DNA from 2 places in the Kitasatospora sp. NPDC001547 genome. Region 1 is predicted to be linked to the other one. Evidence: riboswitches for the same ligand, from Rfam matches in the RefSeq annotation. Region 1 holds a riboswitch; the other holds the start of a gene.
The links. Region 1 has a riboswitch for thiamine pyrophosphate ahead of ACFY0X_RS11480 (purine-cytosine permease family protein). Riboswitches for the same ligand answer to the same signal wherever they lie in the genome.
Positions count from the first base shown of each region.

Region 2: it holds a riboswitch for thiamine pyrophosphate, as region 1 does, so the genes downstream of both, thiO (glycine oxidase ThiO) here and ACFY0X_RS11480 (purine-cytosine permease family protein) in region 1, are expected to answer to the same signal.

Region 1 covers NZ_JBIAVL010000005.1:133,639-144,427, forward strand. Annotated here, with positions in the region: gene ACFY0X_RS11450 (aminopeptidase P family protein) at 1-576, opposite strand, end outside; gene ACFY0X_RS11455 (PP2C family protein-serine/threonine phosphatase) at 703-2,154, opposite strand; gene ACFY0X_RS11460 (bifunctional DNA primase/polymerase) at 2,771-3,406, shown strand; gene ACFY0X_RS11465 (DUF5926 family protein) at 3,623-4,606, opposite strand; gene ACFY0X_RS11470 (ATP-binding protein) at 4,676-5,251, opposite strand; gene ACFY0X_RS11475 (glycerophosphodiester phosphodiesterase) at 5,502-6,326, opposite strand; gene ACFY0X_RS11480 (purine-cytosine permease family protein) at 6,421-7,839, opposite strand; TPP riboswitch at 7,832-7,976, opposite strand; gene ACFY0X_RS11485 (S1C family serine protease) at 8,378-10,081, shown strand; tRNA gene ACFY0X_RS11490 (tRNA-Ser) at 10,145-10,232, shown strand; gene ACFY0X_RS11495 (MerR family transcriptional regulator) at 10,360-10,789, shown strand, end outside.
Region 2 covers NZ_JBIAVL010000002.1:510,405-521,193, reverse strand. Annotated here, with positions in the region: gene ACFY0X_RS05115 (polyprenyl synthetase family protein) at 1-166, shown strand, start outside; gene thiE (thiamine phosphate synthase) at 210-860, opposite strand; gene ACFY0X_RS05105 (Rv2175c family DNA-binding protein) at 857-1,222, opposite strand; gene ACFY0X_RS05100 (NAD(P)/FAD-dependent oxidoreductase) at 1,265-2,470, opposite strand; TPP riboswitch at 2,608-2,720, shown strand; gene thiO (glycine oxidase ThiO) at 2,715-3,899, shown strand; gene thiS (sulfur carrier protein ThiS) at 3,896-4,135, shown strand; gene ACFY0X_RS05085 (thiazole synthase) at 4,139-4,957, shown strand; gene pknB (Stk1 family PASTA domain-containing Ser/Thr kinase) at 5,053-6,831, shown strand; gene ACFY0X_RS05075 (molybdopterin-dependent oxidoreductase) at 6,854-7,483, opposite strand; gene bfr (bacterioferritin) at 7,761-8,240, shown strand; gene ACFY0X_RS05065 (bacterioferritin-associated ferredoxin) at 8,289-8,579, opposite strand; gene ACFY0X_RS05060 (class II 3-deoxy-7-phosphoheptulonate synthase) at 8,740-10,089, opposite strand; gene ACFY0X_RS05055 (chorismate-binding protein) at 10,393-10,789, shown strand, end outside.

The sequences.
Region 1 (10,789 bases):
GGTCGGCACGGCGGAGTCCGCGGCCTTGGCGGCCAGCTCCTCGGCGGCCTTGCGCACGTCGCGGGCGGGCAGGCCGAGCAGCTGCTCCTGCTCGCTCAGGCTGTGCCGGCGGCCGACCCACAGCTCGCCGTAGCCGTCGAGCCAGAACTCGCCGTTCTCGCGGTTCGAGCGGGGCAGCAGGTAGAGCGTGAACTCGTGGCCGGCCGCGCTGGTCGGCTCGCCGACCAGCACCGCGTCCTCGGTCCGGTCGCCGGTGAGGTGGACGTACTCGCTGGAGGCGCGGAAGGCGTAGTCGGTGTCGTTGGAGCGCACCCGCAGGTTGCCCGCCGGGACGACCAGGCGCTCGCCGGGGAAGGCGGCGGAGAGCTTGGCGCGGCGCTCGGCCGCGTACGGGGCCTGGGCGACCGGGGTGAGGCCGTGCAGCTCGGTGTCGGCCCAGCCGGACTTCATCGAGGCGGCCAGCTCGTCGGAGATCTCGCCGTAGAGACCGTTCTTGCGGCCCTTGAACTGCTCAGGCTCCTCGCCGCCCTCGGCCTCGGGGTTCTCGGCCACCGCGGGGGTACGGTCCTCGGTCACGTGCAACGCCTCCTTGGGGGGTGGTACCGCCGCCCCTCGGGGGAGGTGTCGGATCGCGACACGCGCGGGCGGCCGTGCGTCCATGGTACGGACGACCGGCCGCCCGGTTGTTCCGGGATCGAACCGTCACTCGAAGCGGGCCGCCAGCAGCATCAGGTCGTCGGTGGCCGCGCCCCCGGCCTCCGGGTCCGGGCAGACGGCCAGCAGGTGGGCGCAGAGCCGGTCCGGGTCGATCCGCACGTCGCGCGGGGCGTCGGCGGCGGCCCGGCGCAGGTTGGCCTGGCCGGCGTGCAGGGTCGGGCCGCAGCGGCGGGCCAGGCCCTCGGTGTACAGCAGCAGGGTGTCGCCGCGCTCGGCGGTGAACTCCACCCCGGGGGCCTCCCAGCAGGCCAGCATGCCGAGCGGGGCGGAGAGCGAGGTCTCCACGAACTCGGCGCCGTGCCGGCCGACCAGGACGGGCGGGCAGTGCCCGGCGCCGGCCAGGGTGATCCGGCGCTCCTCGGGTTCGAGCCAGGCGTAGACGGCGGTGGCGGTGCGGGTCGGCTCGGTGGTCTTGAGCAGCAGTTCCAGGTCCCCCAGGACGGAGACCGGGTCCTCGCCCTCCAGCACCGCGTACGCCCGCAGCGCGGCCCGGATCCGGCCCATCGCGGCGGCCGCGCCGGGGGCGGAGCCGGGGCCCGCGCCGGGGCCGTCGCCGGAGACGGAGCCGACGGTGAGGCCGATGGTGCCGTCCGGCAGCGGGATCGCGTCGTACCAGTCGCTGCCGCAGGAGCGCTCCAGGCCGGCCGGGACGAGCCGGGCGGCCAGCCGCAGCCCGGCGGCCCGGGGGAGCCGGTCCGGCAGCAGGCCGCGGCGCAGCGCCTCGGTGGTGCGCGAGATCCGGTCCGCCTCCAGCTGCTTGGCGAGCAGCGGGGCGGCGATCTCGCAGTAGTGGCGGGCCAGGTCGCGCCGGCAGGCGGTCGGTTCGGCGGGCTCGTCGTAGAACCAGAGGGCGGCGGCGAGCGGGCCGTCCTCGACGGTGGCGAGCGGCAGGCCGTAGGCGCCGCCGAGGCCGAGGTGGACGGCGAGTTCGCGCAGCCGGGCGCCGGTGGCCGGATCCTCGGCGAGGTCGCGGGAGTGCAGTTGGGCGGGCCGGTCCCGTTCGCGCAGCAGCCGGGCCAGCATGCTCTGCTCGGTCGGGACGGTCTCCAGGGCGCCGAGGCTGGCGCGGTCGAGGCCGAAGCCGACCGGCTGTCCGGGCCCGCCGCCGGGCTGCCTGGTGACCAGGACGCCGCGCCGGGCGCCGAGCAGGGCGGCGCCGGAGGCGAGGACGGTGTCCAGGACGGCGGCCAGTCCGCGGGCGCGGACGAGCCGCTCGGTGTGCTCGTGCAGGCTGGTGATATCGGACAGGCGTCCGGCCAAACGGTCCTGCACCGCGGTGGACGGCTCCGCGCGGGCGTCCGGCGTGCCGTCCGGGGCGTCGACGGGGCCGGGCAGGCCCGGCGGGTCGAGGACGGTGAGCCCGCCGGCGCAGCCGGGTTCGCCCGGCTCGGCGGTCGTCGTCGGGGGGAGGGCCGCCGACGGGTGGGACTCGTTCATGCCGTCACTCCTGACGCGGTGCTACGTGCCATGCGAAACCCCCAGATGCGGCCAATGTGGAGCGAGCACGGCCTAAGGGCGTGTTTCGCCTCGATTCGCTACTACTCGTCATTGATCGACAGCAATGCCACCACTTCTACACAGGCCATTCGGGGCATGTCCAGATCCAGGACGACGCGGTGGCCGGTTCCACATCGCTCGCGCCCCGGTCAGGGGGCGTGCGGGGTCCGTGCGCGCGCCGGGTGGGCGGGAGGCATGGAGCGGGCCGCGAACGGGCAGAACCGGGAGGACGGACCGGGCGGCCGTCCGGATCGTATGTCCGTGCCGCCCGCGAGCCGCGCCGGCCGGAACACTCTCACTCGTACGGTGGAACCAAGCGCGCCCGGGCGGCGTCCATCCGGTCGCGTACGGGATTCTCGTTCCAAGGGCTGGGCCGGTGTTCGGCCCTTTCATGTCGTGCTCCACACCTGCTCCACGTCGTAGCCGCGCCGCCCGTCCTGCCGCCCGCCCCGCTTCGCGCAGTCCGGGGCCCCGCCGCGGCGGGCCCGCACGGAGGATCCCGACGGACGCCGGCGGAGCGGAGCGAACCGAGCGGTCAGGGAAAGGAACGAGCGCCATGCGTGAGAACCCGAAGGACCGGTCGGAGGAGCGTTCCGCCCGGCTGACCGCGGCCCTGGCGGCCGCCGTGGACCACCGCTGGCCCGTGGTGCCCGGCACCGTGCTGCGCGACGGCCGCTGCTCCTGCGGCGACCCGGACTGCACCGTCCCCGGCGCGCACCCGCACGACCCCTCGCTGCTGGCCGCCACCACGGACGCCCGGATGGTGCGCTGGTGGTGGGAGCGGCAGAGTCCGGACGCGCCGGTGCTGGCCGCCACCGGCTCCACGGTCTCGGCGGTCAGCCTGCCCGCGGCGGCCGGCGCCCGGGCGCTGGGCTACCTGGGCGCGCTGCGGCTGCCGCTCGGGCCGGTGCTGGCGATGCCGGGCCGCTACGCGCTGCTGGTGGCCCCGTACTCGCTGGACGTGCTCGGCGAGATGCTCGCCCAACTCCCCTGGGTGCCGGGATCGTTGCGCTACCACGGGGCGGGCGGCTTCCTGCCGCTGCCGCCCGGCGGCGCGGCCGGTCGGGTGCGCTGGGTGATGGCGCCGCGACCGGGCGTCGGCGGCGGGGTCTGGCTGCCGCAGGTCGGGCCGCTGCTGGGGGAGTTGGTGGAGGCGACGGTCCGGCTCGATCGCGGACGTCCGGCCTACTGAGGATCACCGGAACGGGGCGGACGCCGGAGCGGTTCACCGGGGCGCCCCGGAAAAACAAAAGATCCGACCGCTGGCGACGGGGGATGCACCAGCGGCCGGACTCTTTAGACAGTAACAAGGATCTGCGCCCGCGCCAATTTCCAAGACGCCCTCCACGCCCGGAAATTGCGCGTTCACCGCGACAATGTGACGCGTATCACGCGGATCCCGCGCGCTTTAGTTCAAGGTGACCTGACGGTTCACCAGGTTCGCGCGGGCGCGCCGCTCTTCGGCGCTCAGCGGCGTTCCGTCGGCGAGCACCGCGGCGAGCCGCTCGGCGAACTCGGCGGCCGGCTTCTCGCAGTCGGCGGCGGTCATCGCGAGCGGCAGGTCCCACACCGGGACGGTCAGGCCGTGGGCGCGGAAGGAGCCCACCAGGCGGGTGTCCGCGCCGAGCGAGGCCTCGCCGGCCGCGTTCAGCCGGGCCAGCGCGTCCAGCAGCCGCTCCTCGGGCACGGTCATCACCCAGCGCAGGTGGTTCTTGTCCGGGGTGCCGCACCAGTAGGCGGCGTCCACGCCGGCGAGCTTCTCGGTCGGGATGGCCGAGGCGTTGGCGCGCTCCAGGGAGGCGGCGACCTCACCGGTGGCGGCCTCGGCGTCCTCCAGCCAGAACTCGAAGCCGGTGTGCACGGTGGGCGCGAACGCCGCGGTGGTGTCCAGCAGGTCCTGCAGGCGGCGCCCGCCCGGGACGGTCCGGCGGGCCGGCACCGGGCTGCCCGGCTCGGTGGCCAGGGCCAGCTCCAGGGCGTCCGCGAGGTCGCGGCTGAGGTCGCCGGAGGCGGACTGGGTCTGCAGGCCGAGCAGGATCGAGCCGTCCTGGCGGCGCAGGGCCGGCCAGGCCAGCGGCAGCACGGTGGCCAGGGTCACCGACGGGACGTCACCGGTCGCGCCCTCGGCCACCCCGGCGGCCAGCGTCAGCGGCGCCGTGGCGGCGGGCACCAGCTCGCGCAGGGCCACCCAGTCCGCCTCGCCCGGCAGGCCCTCGAACGGGCGGTGCACCAGCTCCTGCACCGCGTGCGAGGCCTCCCGGCCGTGACACGCCTTGTACCGGCGGCCCGAGCCGCAGGGGCAGTCCTCGCGGGCCCCGACCACGGGGACCTCGCCCGTGACGGCGGTGGTGGACTGGCGCTGCGGCGCCTTCTTGGCGGCCTTCTTGCCCATGCTGCGGCTCTCCCGGGAACGGTGGTCCTGTGTCCCGGGAAGCCTAACGACACATTCCCCGAGCTCGGCTCACGCGCTACGGGCATCGCCTCCGGTGCGCCGGGCGTGCCGGGCCCGGGCGGGCAGCGCCGCCCAGACCGTGACCTCGCCGGGGGCGTCGCGCACGCCCCAGTCGCTGGCCAGCTGGTCGACGATGCTCAGGCCGCGGCCGCCGCGCGAGGTCAGCGAGGGACTGGCGGGCAGCGGCCGGGTGGCCGCCCCGCCGTCCGTGACCTCCAGGGTGAGCACCCCGTCGGCGTGCATCTGCCAGCGGACCAGCACCCCGCCGTCCGGCTCGTCCGAGCCCTCGGCGGGCTTCCGGCCGCCCTGCGCGGAGTGCGGCCCGGACGGGACGCCGACCAGCACCTGCCCGAGAACCTCGGCCCGGGCGCTGCGGCCCAGGGCCGACAGCGGGCCGAGCGGGCGGGCGTACCGACAGGCGTTGCTCAACAGCTCGGAAAGGATCAGAACAGCATCATCGATGACCGGTTCCGGTATCTGCCGGTCACCCAGATCTCGACGCAGTCGGCGCCGTGCGACCCCGACACTCGCTGGGCCGTGCGGCACTGCCATGGTCGATGAAGTCGGCACTTCACGCGCCACCATCAACGCCACCCCCGGACCTCCTTCAGCGTATGCCGAGGGAGAGATGCCCCTTGGTAATGCGTCGGAAACGAGCACCGGACGATCCCGCGGGCCCATTTCGGGCGGGACGCCCGACCGTCGACATCAGGTCATTCCGCGCTCACCCTGCGTCGCCCGGGCGCAAGAATTCCGGCAATATCGCGCGAGGAAGGTTTGACTGCCGACCAGAGTGATCGGATCGGCGGGGTACCGCGATCGGTGCGTCGGCGGATCACCGGCCGAGCTGCGCCAACACCTCCGCGGGCCGGTTGGTGATGATCGCGGACACCCCGAGTTCCAGGCAGAGCTCGACGTCGGCCGGCTCGTCCACCGTCCACACGTGCACCTCGTGCCCCAGCTCGCGCAGCCGGGTCACCAGCTGCGGGCGGGCCCGCACCAGCTCGATGCCCGGGCCTGCGATCCGCGCCCCGCCCGGCAGCGGCGAGCCCGGCCGCAGCCGTCCGAGCAGCGGCACGGTCCGCTCGAACAGGAAGACCCGCCGGTACTCCGGTGCGGTGGCGGCCACCCGGCTCAGGGCGACCGAGGAGAAGCTCATGATCCGGGCGGACGGGCGGTCGCCGTCCCGGGTCGCGCCGATCTTGAAGCGCTCCAGCGTCCGCAGCAGCTCGGTCTCCACCCGGCCGCGGAAGCGCACCGGGTGCTTGGTCTCGATCGCCAGGTCCACCGGGCGGCCGCACTCCACCACCAGCTCCAGCAGCCGCTCCAGCCGCAGCACGCCGCGCAGCTCCGGGTCGGTGCTGGGGCGGCCGGTCTTCCAGGCGCCGAAGTCGTACGCCTCTAGCTCGGCGAGGGTCATGGCCGAGACGGTGCCCCGGCCGTTGGAGACCCGGCCGATCCGGCGGTCGTGGACGCAGACCAGCGCGCCGTCGGCGGTGACCCGGACGTCGCACTCCAGCGCGTCCGCGCCCTCGTCGAGCGCGCGCCGGTAGGCCGCGAGGGTGTGCTCGGGCAGGGCGTGGGAGGAACCGCGGTGGGCGATCACCTGGACGGGCGGCACGGTGCGCGCCGCCGTCGAGGACAGGTCTGGGCTGGTCACGGGCCCAACGATAGGCGGCGGAGGTGAAGCGCGGACGAAGACGGCCCCAACCTGTGGGGCCGCCTCCGTCCGCTCGGTGCCCGGCGGTTCCCGTTCAGCGCCCGGCGGTGCGGCGGCCGAGCGGGGTGAGCGCCCAGGTGACCAGCGCCGGCACCACGAAGGCGAACAGCGAGGCCGAGGTCCACTCCTGCGGGCTGAAGTGCAGCGCCTGCCGGGCGGAGGTCCAGAATTCCGTCCACCAGTCGGCCACCCCGGTCGGCGCGATGAGCTGGTAGACCGCGAAGCCCAGTGCCCACGGCAGCAGCATCAGCCAGCGGGACGGCGCGTCGGCGGAGAGGTTCCAGCCGCGCCGGCCGGCGCCGAGGAAGTAGTCCACCGCGAGCACCGCCAGCAGCGGTACGAACACCGAGCCGATCAGGCCGAGGAAGCCGTAGTAGGTGTCGGTGAACTCGTCGATCTGCAGCGCCAGCACGGTGGTCAGCGCGCCGATCGCCCCGGAGAGCACCCGGCGGTCGACCTTCGGCAGCAGGTTCTGCACCGACATCGCGGTCGAGTACACGTTGGCGAAGGACTGGTCGGTCTCGCGCAGCACCAGCACCAGCAGGAACAGCCAGCCGGCCCAGACCCCGAGGAAGGAGTCGAAGATCCGGTTCGGGTCGCCGTCCGACTGCAGCAGCGCCATCAGGCCGAGCACGTAGCACCAGACCTGGGCGATCGTGTAGCCGGAGAAGCTGCCCCAGAACGCCGAGCGCGGGGTGCGCGAGTGCCGGGTGTAGTCGGCGGCCAGCGGGACGAAGGAGACCGACACCGCGATCATCGCGTCGGTGGCGCCCAGGAAGCCGTGCCAGTTGCCCGCGCCCGGGTCCGGCACGCCCTGGCGGCCCAGCTGGACGGTGAAGTACACCATCGCCACCGCGACCGCCCCGGCCACGAAGCGGCGCAGCACCGCGATCGAGCCCAGCGGCCAGATGGTCAGCGCGGTGGTCAGCGCGCCCGCGAGCAGGACGAACAGCCAGCGGTAGCCGGTGGTGTGCGCGACGGTCTGGGCGCCCGCCGAGATGGTCAGCAGCTCGAACACGCCCCAGCCGACGCACTGGACGATGTTCAGCACCGTCGGCAGGTACGAGAGCCGGGTGCCGAACAGCCCGCGCAGGTTCGCCATCGCGGGGGCGCCGGTCCGGGCGCCGATCAGCGAGGCCACGCCCAGCATCGCGGTGCCGACCGCCGTGCCGACCGTGATCGCGGTCACCGCGGCGGCCAGCGACAGCTCGCTGCCGGGGGCGCCGAGCACGGTGGCGGCGGTGGAGAAGCCGATCAGGCTGACGCCCAGGTTCATCCAGAGCGCGAAGTGGTCCCGGAAGCGCAGCGTGCGCGGCGGCTCGGTGTCCAGGACCAGGGGCGCTTCGACGTGGTCGGGGCGCTCCAGGACGGCGGTCGCGCCCGGAGGCGGGGCGTCCGGACCGGAAGCGGGGGCGTTCGCGCCCGAAGAAGAGGATGGCGAAGCAGGCGGCATGGCCGATACTCCCTACGCCGGCATTACCCGGACAGGTTCCGGCGGTCAGCGCCCCCTCGAACGGCCGTCACTCGTGTGGCGTACGGTCGACATGCGCACTCTCAGCCTGGTGGGTCCAAGCTCCCGCGTGTCAGTTTGGAGCGACAGGCTAACCGGCGCGGGGGCGAACACCCAAGGCCGAGGGCGTGCGGTCCGCATCGCGGGACGCCCGGCGGGGAGGGGAGCCTCGGCCGTCGGTACCGGCGTCGGTGCTGGTGCCGGTGTCCGTACCGGGTCGGTGCCGGTGTCCGTACCGGGCCCGTACCGGGTCGGTGTCGGTGCGGGCTAAGGATTCTTATGAGTTCTTCAGAGGGGTCCTTACGGCAAACGAATCGACAGTGCGAAAAACTATGGTCCTTGGTTCTGCCAGCTATGGAGGTCGTCCGTGAGCACCGAGCGCGAGGTTGGGCCCACCGGGCCGCAGGGGGAGCAGCCCGCAGGCCTGGGGGCGGCCGAGTCCGCTTCCGAGGGCCCCGCTCAGGGCGGGCACAAGCCGACCATGGCCTTCCGGCGGGTGCCGGAGCCGGAGGCGGGCGCGGCCGGGGCCGCTGCCGTCGAGGCGGCTCCGCCCGTCGACGCCGGGTCGGCCGAGGGCGTCCCGGCGCCGGGTGTTCCGGCGGACGGGGTCCAGGCGGAGGGCGGCCACAAGCCCACCGTCGCCTTCACCAAGGTGTCCGCGCCGCAGGCCCCGGCCGCGCCCGTGGCCGCCGCCGGGGAGCCGGCCGTCGACCCGGCCACCGGGTACATCGACGCGCCGCCGCCCGTCCTGCCGCCCGCCCCGCAGGCTCCGGCGGCCCCGGCCGCCGCCGCGCCCGCCGCCCCGGCGCTGCCGCCGGCCGGCAACCCGTACGCCACCCCGACCCACGGTGTCCCCGCCGCCGGTCCGCACGAGGGGTACGGCGCCGCCCCGGCCGTTCCCGCCGCCCCCGCCGCGCACGGCCACCACCCCTTCGGGGCCGGCCAGCCGCTCGGCGGCTGGGGGCCCCACGACTCCGCCTCCGGCGGCGCGGGCTACCCCGGCGGCCCGGCGGGCCCGCTCGGCTACCCGGCGGAGCACCCCGGCGGCCCCGGCGGCCCGCGCAAGAAGCGCGGCGGCCTGGTCGCGCTGATGACGGCCGTCGCGCTGGTCGCCGGTGTGGCCGGCGGCGTGCTCGGCGTGACCGTCGCCGACCGCTCCGACAGCGCCGGCTCCGCGAACGACCACCGCAGCACCACCGTCCAGGCCAGCGACACCCAGAAGAACGAGCCCGCCCCCGGCTCGATCGCCGCCATCGCGCAGAAGGCGCTGCCCAGCGTCGTCACCATCAAGGCGCAGGGCAACGGCGAGTCGGGCACCGGCACCGGCTTCGTCTTCGACACCGAGGGCCACATCCTCACCAACAACCACGTGGTCGCGCCGACCCTCAACGGCGGCAAACTGACCGTCAAGTTCGCCGACGGCAGCTCCTACGGCGCCTCCGTGCTGGGCCACGCCGAGGGCTACGACGTCGCCGTGATCAAGATCGACAACCCGCCCAAGAGCAAGCTGGCCCCGCTGCCGCTGGCCGACTCCGACAAGGTCAACGTCGGCGACGCCACCGTCGCGATCGGCGCGCCGTACGGCCTGGAGTCCACCGTCACCAGCGGCATCATCAGCGCCAAGGACCGCCCGGTGGCCTCCGGCGACGAGACCGGCTCGCAGGCCTCGTACATGAACGCCCTCCAGACCGACGCCTCGATCAACCCCGGCAACTCCGGCGGCCCGCTGCTCGACTCCGGCGGCGCGGTGATCGGCATCAACTCGGCGATCCAGTCCAACGCCTCGTCCAACGGCCGGGCCGGCAGCATCGGCCTCGGCTTCGCCATCCCGATCAACCAGGCCAAGTGGGTCGCGGACACCCTGATCAAGACCGGCAAGCCGGTCTACGCCAAGCTCGACGTGCTGCGCAACGACGACTACAAGGGCGACGGCGCGCAGATCCAGACCAAGGACATCCAGGGCCAGCCCGCCGTCACCCCCGGCGGCGCGGCGGACAAGGCGGGGCTCAAGCCGGGCGATGTCATCACCAAGCTCGGCGGCGTCCCGATCGACAACGGCCCCGCCCTGGTCAGCCGGATCTGGACGCACAAGCCCGGCGAGACCGTCGACGTCGAGTACACCCGCAACGGCCAGAACTTCAACACCAAGGTCACGCTGGCCGAGCGGGTCGGCGACCAGCCGTGACCCCCGCCCGTGCCCAAACGTGTGCGCCGAACCCCGCCGGACCCGTTAGGCTGACCTCCGCCTGGAGAGCTGCCCGAGCGGCCTAAGGGAACAGTCTTGAAAACTGTCGTGCGGTGACCCCGTACCGTGGGTTCGAATCCCACGCTCTCCGCCGGTAGGGAACCACCTGCTCAGGGCGGGTGCCGACATCGTTCGGCACCCGCCCTCGGTGTTTCCCGGGGGCGGCGGGCGGTCGGGGTTGACCCTGACACGGTGGCAGGGGGTGGAGTGGTCGCACCATGTTGAACATCGGAGACTTCGCCAGCCACGGCCGGGTGTCGGTGCGGATGCTGCGCCACTACGACGCGATCGGGCTGCTGCGGCCCGCCCGGGTGGACCCGGTCAGCGGGTACCGCTCGTACGAGGCGTCCCAACTCGCCCGGCTCAACCGGGTGATCGCGCTCAAGGAACTCGGCTTCACCCTCCAGCAGGTCCGGGACGTCCTGGACGAGCGGGTGGACGCGGCCGAACTGCGCGGGATGCTGCGGCTGCGGCGGGCCCAGCTCGCCGAGGCGATCGCGGCCGACGAGCTGCGGCTGGCCCGGGTGGAGGCGAGGCTCCGGACGATCGAGAGCGAGGGGACCATGTCCGCGCACGATGTCGTGGTGAAGCCGGTGCCGCCCGTCCGGGTGGCCCAACTGGCCGGTGTGGCCGCGAGTTACGAGCCGG
Region 2 (10,789 bases), on a different contig from region 1:
GCGCGAGCTGGTCGCCCGCAGCGGCGCGCCGGAGCTGGTGGAGCGCCGGATCGAGGCGCTGATGCGCCAGTCGCTGGCCGCGCTGGAGGCCGCGCCGCTCGCCGACGAGCGGGCCCGTACGGTACTGCTGGCACTGGCCGAGGCCGCCACCGTCCGCAAGTACTGACGGACGGCGACGGCCTCGGGCGGGGTCCTGCGGACCGGGTCGGTCAGAGCGCCGCGCGCACCCGGCGGGACAGCTCGGCGGCGGCCGCCCGCGGGTCCGCCGCGGCGGTGACGGCCCGCACCACGACGATCCGGCGGGCACCGGCCGCCAGCACCTCGTCCAGGTTGCCGAGGTCGATCCCGCCGATCGCGAACCACGGCCGGTCGGTGGCCTGCTTCGCCGCGTACGAGACCAGGCCGAGGCCCGGCGCCGGGCGGCCCGGCTTGGTCGGGGTCGGCCAGACCGGGCCGGTGCAGAAGTAGTCCACGCCGGGCTCGGCGAGCGCCGCGTCCACCTCGGACTCGGCGTGGCAGGAACGGCCGATCAGCACGTCCTCGCCGAGGATCGCCCGGGCCGCGGGCACCGGCAGGTCGTCCTGGCCGAGGTGCAGCACGTCCGGCCGGGCCGCGTGGGCGACGTCGGCGCGGTCGTTGACGGCCAGCAGCTTGCCGTGCCGGCGGCAGGCGTCGGCGAAGACCTCCAGGGCCTCCAGCTCCTGCTTGGCCTCCAGGCCCTTGTCGCGCAGCTGGACGATGTCCACCCCGCCCGCCAGCGCCGCGTCCAGGAACTCGGCGAGGTCGCCCTGCTCGCGGCGGGCGTCGGTGCACAGGTACAGCCGGGCGTCGGCGAGCCGGGCGCGCGGGTCGGTGGTCACAGCGCCATGGCCTGGGCGCGGCGCTTGACCTCGGTCGCCCGGTTCTCCCACAGCGCCTGCACCGGGGTCCCGGGCAACGACTCGTCCTCGGTGAACATCCACGCGATGATCTCGTCGTCGGAGAACCCGCTGTCCCGCAGCACGGTCAGCAGCCCGACCAGGTGCTTGACCGGGCCGTCCTCGTCGATGAAGGCGGCCGGGACCTGCAGGGACTTGTTGGGGCCGCGGCGGACCGCGATCAGGTCACCCTTCTTGACCATGTTGCGGACCTCGGTGACCAGCACACCCCACTTCTCGGAGATGTCGGGCAGGTACAGCCACTCGGGGACCAGGGCTTCAGTCTTGGCATCGATCTCGCTCACGGCACCAGACTGCCACCTCGGACGCCTCCCGCGCACACGGCCCTACGCCGTGGCCGCCTTCAGCGGCACCGCCGGGTCCGCCGCGCGGACCGGATCCAGCGCGGTGCCGCGCTCGATCAGCCGGCGCCCCTGGGTGAGGTCGCGCGGCCGGTCCACGGTCAGCAGCGCGCTGGGCACGCCGTCGCGCAGCCAGAGCACCGACCAGTCGGCGTCCCGCGGGCCGCCGCGCCGGACCAGCTGGTCGCCCTCGGCGTGCCGGCCGGCGTACTGGACCATCCGCCCGAACTGCTCGGACCAGAAGTACGGCACCGGGTCGTAGGCCGGCCCGTCCGCGCCCAGCACGGCGGCGGCCACCGCCTCGCCGGACTGCAGGGCGTGGTCCCAGTGCTGGACGGCCAGCCGGGCCCCCGCCCGGGCCGAGGGGTAGCTGACGCAGTCGCCCGCCGCGAAGACGCCGGGCACCGAGGTGCGCAGCCGCCCGTCCACCACGACGGCGCCGGTCGGGTCCAGCTCGACCCCGGAGCCGGCCAGCCAGCCGGTCGCCGGGCGCGCCCCGATGCCGACCACCACCTCGTCGGCGGGCAGGTGCGAGCCGTCCGCCAGCAGCACCGCGCCGGGCTCGACGGCGGCCACGCCGACCCCGCAGCGCAGGTCGACCCCGGCCTCGGCGTACCAGGCGGCCATCGCCGAACCGATCTCCGTCGGCAGCGCGCCGGGCAGCGGCGCCGGACCGGCCTCGACCACCGTCACCGCACAGCCCGCCGCGCGGGCCGCGGTGGCCACCTCGGCGCCGATCCAGCCCGCGCCGACCAGCACCAGCCGCAGCCCGGGGCGCAGCAGCGCGCGCAGCGCCAGGGCGTCGTCCAGGGTGTGCAGCAGGTGCGCCCGCTCGGCACCGGGCAGGGCGCGCGGGACGGCGCCGGTGGCGATCACCAGCGAGCCGTACGGGAGGTCGCCGCCGTCAGTGTGCAGCACGCCGGGGGTCAGGCCGGTGGCGCGGCGGCCGGTGAGCAGCTCGATGCCGAGCTGCCCGTAGTCGATGTCCAGGGCGGTGGAGTCGGTCTTGCCGAGCAGCACGTCCTTGGAGAGCGGCGGCCGGTCGTAGGGCGCGTGCGGCTCCTCGCCGACCAGTGCGATCCGCCCCCGCCAACCGCCCTGCCGCAGCTTGAGGGCGCACTGCGCCCCGGCCAGCCCGGCTCCGACGACGACCACCCGATCCGTTCCGCTCAGCTCTGCCACGCCCGTCACTGTACTCAGCCGCCGGCCGGCGGCCGCGGGCCGTCCCGCATCCCCCGCCGTCCCGCCCCGCTGTCCCACCCCGCCGTCACACCCCCGTCCACGCCTCGTACGCGCCTTCGGCCGGGACGACCCCCGGCGTTAAGGTGGGGACACCACACGGGAGCCCGGCGTACCGGGCTGAGAGGCGGGCTGACACGGCCCGCGACCGTCCGAACCTGATCCGGGTCATACCGGCGAAGGGAGAAGAGCAGCCTTGTCACGCTTGCCATCGGGCGCCCACGCCGAGGTGCTGGTGATCGGCGGGGGGATCATCGGCCTCGCCGTCGCCTGGCGCGCCGCCCAGCGCGGTCTACGGAACGTGATCGTGGTCGACCCCTCCCCCGGCGGCGGCGCGGCCCAGGTCGCGGCCGGGATGCTCGCCCCGGTCACCGAGCTGCAGTACGGCGAGGAGCCGCTGCTGCGCCTCGGGATGGCCTCGAACGAGCGGTACGCGGCCTTCGCCGCCGAGCTCACCGAGGCGAGCGGCGGCCAGGACACCGGTTACCGCCGGTGCGGCACGCTCGCCGTCGCGCTGGACTCCGACGACCGCGAGGAACTGCGCGAACTGCACGCCTTCCACCAGCGGCTCGGCCTGGACTCGGCCTGGCTGACCGGCCGGGAGGCCCGCAGGCTGGAGCCGATGCTCGCCCCCGGCGTGCGCGGCGGCCTGCACGTGGCCGAGGACCACCAGGTGGACGGCCGCCGGCTGCTCCGGGCCCTGGTCCTCGCCTGCGAGCGCGCCGGTGTCCTGGTCCACCGGGCCGAGGCGGTCGAGCTGCTGGTCGGCGACGGCCGGGCGGCCGGCGCCCGCCTGAGCACCCACGAGACCGTGACCGCGGACCGGACCGTGCTCGCCGCCGGCCCGCACAGCCACCGGCTGCCCGGCCTGCCCGAGGGGGTGCTGCCCGCGATCCGCCCGGTGAAGGGGCAGGTGCTGCGGCTGCACGTCCCGGACGCCTACCGCCCGTTCCTGTCCCGCAACGTCCGCGCCGTCGTCCGCGGCCGGCACCTCTACCTGGTGCCCCGGGAGAACGGCGAGCTGGTGGTCGGCGCGACCACCGAGGAGCAGGGCTACGACACCACCGTCACCGCCGGCGGGGTGTACGAACTCCTCCGCGACGCCCACGAGTTGGTCCCGGGCATCACCGAACTCCCGCTGCTGGAGACCTCGGCCGGGCTGCGCCCCGGCTCGCCGGACAACGCCCCGCTGCTGGGCCCGACCTCGCTGCCCGGGCTGGTCGCCGCCACCGGCCACTACCGCAACGGCGTGCTGCTCACCCCGGTAACCGCCGACCTGCTCGCCGAGTACCTGACCACCGGCGAAGTCCCCGAGCTCGCACGGCCGTTCACCCCCCTGCGCTTCTCCCCCGACCGCTCCACGACGAAGGCCTCCGCATGACCGAGACCACCCACGACGAGACCGCCCGGCACGAGATCGCCCTGACCGTCAACGGCGAGCCCCGCCGGGTGCCCGCCACGACCACCCTCGCCGAGGTGGTGTCCGCCGTCAGCGCCGCCAACACCGGTGTCGCCGCCGCGCTCAACGAGGCCGTGGTGCCCCGCGGTTCGTGGCCGGGGACGGCGCTGAACACCGGCGACCGGATCGAGATCCTCACCGCCGTGCAGGGAGGCTGAACCATGGCCGACGCCCTTCTCCCCACCGATGGGGACAGCCTCACCATCGCCGGGACGACCTTCTCCTCCCGGCTGATCATGGGCACCGGCGGCGCCCCCAGCCAGGAGGTCCTGGAGCGCGCGCTGCTCGCCTCCGGCACCGAGCTGACCACCGTGGCGATGCGCCGGGTCGACGCCTCCACCCAGGGCTCCGTCCTGGACGTGCTGACCCGCAACGGCATCCGGGTGCTGCCCAACACGGCCGGCTGCTTCACCGCCGGCGAGGCCGTGCTGACCGCCCGGCTGGCCCGCGAGGCGCTCGGCACCGACTGGGTCAAGCTGGAGGTGATCGCCGACGAGCGCACCCTGCTGCCCGACCCGATCGAGCTGCTGGACGCCGCCGAGACCCTGGTCGACGACGGCTTCACCGTCCTGCCGTACACCAACGACGACCCGGTGCTGGCCCGCAGGCTGGAGGACGTCGGCTGCGCGGCCGTCATGCCGCTGGGCTCGCCGATCGGTTCGGGCCTGGGCATCCGCAACCCGCACAACTTCCAGCTGATCGTGGAGAACGCGGGCGTCCCGGTGATCCTGGACGCGGGCGCCGGCACCGCCTCCGACGTGGCGCTGGCGATGGAGCTGGGCTGCGCCGCGGTGATGCTCGCCTCCGCGGTGACCCGGGCTCAGGACCCGGTGCTGATGGCCGGGGCGATGCGGCACGCCGCCGAGGCCGGCCGGCTCGCCCACCGGGCCGGCCGGATCCCGCGGCGCTTCCACGCCGAGGCCTCCTCCGCGATGGCCGGCCTAGCCGACCTGGACACCCGCGAGCACCCCGCGTTCTGACGCGCCCGCGTGTCACAACCCGGGCACAGCCGGGCCCGGCGGCGGCGTCCTCCGGGCCCGGCCGCCGGGGCCGCCACTAGACTCCTCGGGTGGACATGGCACTGCACGACCCCCTGATCGGCACCCTGCTCGACAACCGGTACCGGGTCGAGCAGCGCGTCGCGACCGGCGGGATGTCCACCGTCTACCGGGGCACCGACACCCGGCTGGACCGGGTCGTCGCGCTCAAGGTGATGCACCCCTCGCTGGCCGGCGACGAGGGCTTCACCGCCCGCTTCATCCGCGAGGCCAAGGCGGTCGCCAAGCTCACCCACCCCAACGTGGTCAACGTCTTCGACCAGGGCGCGGACGGCGGCCACGTCTTCCTCGCCATGGAGTACGTGCCCGGCCGCACCCTGCGCGACCTGCTGCGCGACCGCGGCGCGCTGTCCGTCCGGGCCGCGCTGGACGTGCTGGAGCCGGTGCTGGCCGCGCTCGGCGCCGCCCACCGGGCCGGGCTGGTCCACCGCGACGTCAAGCCCGAGAACGTGCTGATCACCGAGGGCGGCCTGGTCAAGGTCGCCGACTTCGGCCTGGTCCGGGTGCTCGGCACCGCCGACGGCGCGCCCACCTCGACCACCACCGCCACCGGCGGCACGGTCATGGGCACCGTCTCCTACCTGGCCCCCGAGCAGATCCTCCCGGACGCCGCCACCGACCAGCGGGTGGACGTCTACGCGGCCGGCATCCTGCTGTACGAGATGCTCACCGGCCGCCGCCCGCACACCGGCGACAACCCCGTCCAGGTCATGTACAAGCACCTGCACGAGGACGTCCCGGCCCCCTCCCTGGTCGCCCCCGCCGTCGGCCCCGAACTGGACGCGATAGTCGCCGGCGCCTGCGCGCGGTCGGCCGCCGCCCGCCCGTACGACGCGGTCGAGCTGCTCGCCGCCCTCCAGCGGGTCCGCCGCACCCTCGCCCCGGCCGAGCTGGACGCCGAGCCGCCGGCCTCCACCCGGCCCAGCCCGCGCTACCCCACCAGCGAGCCGACCTCGGTGATCCAGCCGCTGCCGCGGCCCGCCGACGCCCCGCCCACCGAGCGCACCAGCGTGCTGGACATGCCGCCGGAGCTGATGGACGAGCTGCTCGCCGAGCCCCGCCCGTACGACGAGCCGACCCCGGTGCAGCAGCGCCGGCCGGGCCGGCTGCGCCGTCTCCCGCGCCGGACACTGATCTGGACGGCCGCGCTGGCCGCCCTCGTGCTGGCGATCGGCGGCGCCACCTACGGCATCTCCCAGGGGCTGTACGGCTCGGTGCCGGGCGTGCTCGGCAAGGACCGGGCCGAGGCGCAGCGGGTCCTGGACAAGTCGGGCCTGCACGGGAGGTTCGTCGAGGTGTTCAGCGAGTCCGTCCCGTCCGGGCAGGTGATCTCCACCGACCCCGGGGTGGGCGCGCGCACCCGCAAGAGCGACAGCGTCACGGTCACCGTCTCCAAGGGCCCCAAGCGGATCGCGGTGCCGGAGCTCGTCGGCAAGAGCTCCGCCGACGCCGCCGCGGCCCTGACCGGCGCCCAGCTGACCAGGGGCGGGGTGACCGAGACCTACGACGACACCGTGCCCGAGGGTTCGGTGATCAGCAGCTCGCCGGCGGCCGGGCAGCTGCTGCAGGAGAACTCCGCGGTCGCGCTGGTGGTCAGCAAGGGCATGGTGCCGGTCCCGAACGTCACCGGGATGAGCAGGGACGAGGCGCAGAAGGCGCTCCAGGCGGCGGGCTTCACCATGCAGACCAGCGGCTGGGACGTGTTCGGCGCGGTCACCTCGTCCGGCCAGAGCCCGGCGGCGGGCGAGCGGCGCCCGCAGCGCAGCACGGTGACGGTCAAGTTCTCGCTGTTCTAGGACTCCCGGGGCCGGTGCGGGGTCAGCGCAGCGGCCCGTCGCCGGGCTCCTCCTGGTAGGAGTACCGCTGCTCGCGCCAGGGGTCGGCGAGGTTGTGGTAGCCGCGCTCCTCCCAGAAACCGCGCCGGTCGGCCCGCATGTACTCCACCGCGCGGACCCACTTGGGGCCCTTCCAGGCGTAGAGCCGCGGCACCACCAGCCGGACCGGGAAGCCGTGCTCGGCGGTGAGCGCCTCGCCGTTGCGGTGGGTGGCGAGCAGGGTGCGCGGGTCGGCGAAGTCGGCCAACCGCAGGTTGGCGCTGTAGCCGTACTCGGCCCAGACCATGACGTGGGTGACGCCGGGCGCGGGGGGCACCAGGTCGAGCACGGCGGCGGCCGACACGCCCGTCCACTCGTTGCCGAGGACCGAGAACTTGGTCACGCAGTGCAGGTCCCCGACGACGGTGGTGCGCGGCAGGGCGTTGAAGGCCTCGAAGTCCCAGCTGTGCTTCTCCGCCGAGGCGGTGGCACCGAACACCTGGAGGTCCCAGGTCAGCGGCTTGAAGCGGGGCACCGGCCCGTAGTGCAGGGCGGGCCAGCCGCGCTGCGCGCGCTGGCCCGGGGGGAGCCTCGGGTCAGGCGGCGGAAGCGGTTCGTGTTTCGACTGACCCATGGATCCATGGTGACAGACGGCGGACATGCCTCGGCGCGCGCCCCTTTCCACGGCTTCGCGCCCCCGCCCGTACGGACCAGTGGTCGATCGCCCGCCGGCGCCCTTCGGAATGAATCGGATATTCCGGCACATGTCCTAGTGAGTGTGAACTTACTGGAATTTCCTCCCGAAGCGGTGCCAGGATGCCCAGCACAGGACCCAGCGCAGGACCCAGCACAGGATCACGCAGGACACACGCAGGACTCACGGCAGCAGCACGAGCGCAGGAGGCACCACCATGCAGGGCGATCCCGAGGTCATCGAGTTCCTCAACGAGCAGCTCACCGCCGAGCTGACCGCGATCAACCAGTACTTCCTGCACGCCAAGATGCAGGAGAACTTCGGCTGGACGAAGCTCGCCAAGTACACCCGGCACGAGTCCTTCGACGAGATGAAGCACGCCGAGACGCTCACCGACCGGATCCTGTTCCTGGACGGGCTGCCCAACTACCAGCGGCTGTTCCACGTCCGGATCGGCCAGACGGTCAAGGAGATGTTCGAGGCGGACCGCCAGATCGAGGTCGAGGCGATCGACCGGCTCAAGCGCGGGATCGTGGTGATGCGGGCCAAGAACGACGTCACCTCGGCGAACATCTTCGAGGACATCCTGGCCGACGAGGAGCACCACATCGACTACCTCGACACCCAGCTGGAGCTGCTGGAGAAGCTCGGCGAGGCGCTCTACCTCGCCCAGGTCATCGAGCAGCCGGAGTCCTGAGGCCGTACGCCCGGGCCGCCCAGGGGCCGCTCAGGCCGCCCGGACCGCTCAGGCGGCTCGCAGCGGGACCACCGGGGCGGCCCCCCGGGCCTCCCCGGCCGGCTCCGCCGGGACCTCCGGGGCCTCCGGATCCGCGAGCCCGAGCTTCGCGGCCAGCCGGGCGGTCGGGCAGGGGCGGGCGCCGTGCTCGCCGAGCAGCGCCTGTATGCGGCGCACGCAGGAGCCGCAGTCGGTGCCGGCCCGGCAGCCCTTCGCGATCTGGCGCGGGGTGTTGGCACCGCCGTCGATCGCCTTCTTCACCTGGTCCTCGGTGACCGCATGGCACATGCACACGTACATCGCGGTGTCTCCCGGGGGTGAAGCGGAGTGGATCTTGACCAAGGTCTACCTTAGTTCGCTGAGGCTTACCTTACCCGGCGGAACGGGTACGAAAAAGCCCCTCCGGGCTCGGGAAACCCGAATCCGGAGGGGCCTTCGTCACATCGGACGGGCACCGGGCCTACTGGCCGCGGTACATCTCCGCCACCAGGAACGCCAGGTCCAGCGACTGGCTGCGGTTGAGCCGCGGGTCGCAGGCCGTCTCGTAGCGCTGGTGCAGGTCGTCCACCATGACCTCGTCGCCGCCGCCGACGCACTCGGTCACGTCGTCGCCGGTCAGCTCCACGTGGATGCCGCCCGGGTGGGTGCCGAGCGCGCGGTGCACCTCGAAGAAGCCCTTGACCTCGTCCAGGACGTCGTCGAAGCGGCGGGTCTTGTGCCCGCTGGAGGCCTCGAAGGTGTTGCCGTGCATCGGGTCGCAGATCCACACCGGCTTGGCGCCGGAGGCGGTGACCTTCTCCACCAGGCCGGGCAGGTGGTCGCGGATCTTGCCCGCGCCCATCCGGGTGATGAAGGTCAGGCGGCCGGGCTCGCGCTCCGGGTCCAGCTTCTCGATCAGGGCGAGCGCGTCGTCCACCGAGGTGGTCGGGCCGAGCTTGACGCCGATCGGGTTGCGGATCTTCGAGGCGAACTCGATGTGCGCGTGGTCCAGCTGGCGGGTGCGCTCGCCGATCCACACCATGTGGCCGGAGACGTCGTACAGCTCGCCGGTGCGCGAGTCCACGCGGGTCAGCGCGGTCTCGTAGTCGAGGATCAGCGCCTCGTGCGAGGAGAAGAACTCGACCGCCTTGAACTCCTCCGGCACCACGCCGCAGGCGCTCATGAACGCCAGGGCGTTGTCGATCTCCCGGGCGAGCTGCTCGTAGCGCTGGCCGGCCGGCGAGTTGCGGACGAAGTCCTGGTTCCAGGCGTGCACCTGGCGCAGGTCCGCGTAACCACCGGTGGTGAACGCGCGCACCAGGTTGAGCGTCGCGGCGGACGCGTTGTACATCCGCTTCAGGCGCTCCGGGTCCGGGATGCGGGACTCGGGGGTGAACTCGAAGCCGTTCACCGAGTCGCCGCGGTAGACCGGCAGCGTCACGCCGTCGCGGGTCTCGGTCGACTTGGAGCGCGGCTTGGAGTACTGGCCGGCGATGCGGCCGACCTTCACCACCGGAACGGAGGCCGCGTACGTCAGCACGGCGGCCATCTGGAGCAGCGTCTTCAGCTTGTTGCGGATGTGCTCCGCCGAGACGCCGTCGAAGGCCTCGGCACAGTCACCGCCCTGAAGGAGGAAGGCCTCCCCGCGCGCCACGGCTCCGAGCCGGGCGCGCAGCTGGTCGCACTCGCCGGCGAAGACGAGCGGCGGATAGGAGGCGAGCTCGGCAAGGGTCTTGCGCAGAGCCTCTTGGTCCGGCCATTCAGGCTGCTGCGCCGCGGGCAGGGACTCCCAGGAATGGGCAGCCCTCGATGTCTCAGTCGTAGCGGTCACACCGCCAAGGCTACGGGGTGACTGGAGTGACTCGTGACTATTGCCCGAGTGATGAGACACATCTCGGACAAAGACGTGATCGCCCTCACCCGTCCCGACGCATCCGCTACGCTCCAACCATGCACGCGCCCCACACCCACTCCTGGTGGTGGACCTCCCCCAAGGGTGGCCCACAGATGACGCGTTCCTAGACGAACACGACGGCCGCCCCTCGGGGCGGCCGTCGACGTCTGAGCAGACGGCCCTCCGGGAGCGGACCCTGCACCGCCTCTCAGCAGTCCATCCGGAAGGAAGCCGTTTCCCGTGACCACCGCCGTCGACCTGCTCGCCCGTCTCACCGGCCCGGACGCCCCCGCGTTCGCCCTGCTGCACCGCCGCACGCCCCGGCTCAGCCCGGACACCGTCGAGGTGCTGCTGGGCACCGTCGACAGCTACGAGCACCTCGCCGACCTGCCCGTGCGCAGCGGCGCGCCGGCCGACGGCGGGCCGGTGCACGACCTGCTCGCACTCGTCCCGTACCGCCAGATCCGCGAGCGCGGCTTCGAGGCGCACGACGACGGAACCCCCCTCCAGGCCCTCTCGGTGGCCGAGCAACACGTGCTTCCGTTGGCCGAATTCACCTACGCCCTACCGAAGTTGCCGGTCTCACTTGCCGGTGGCGGGTTCGACGTGGACGACGACGCGTACGCCGCGATCGTCC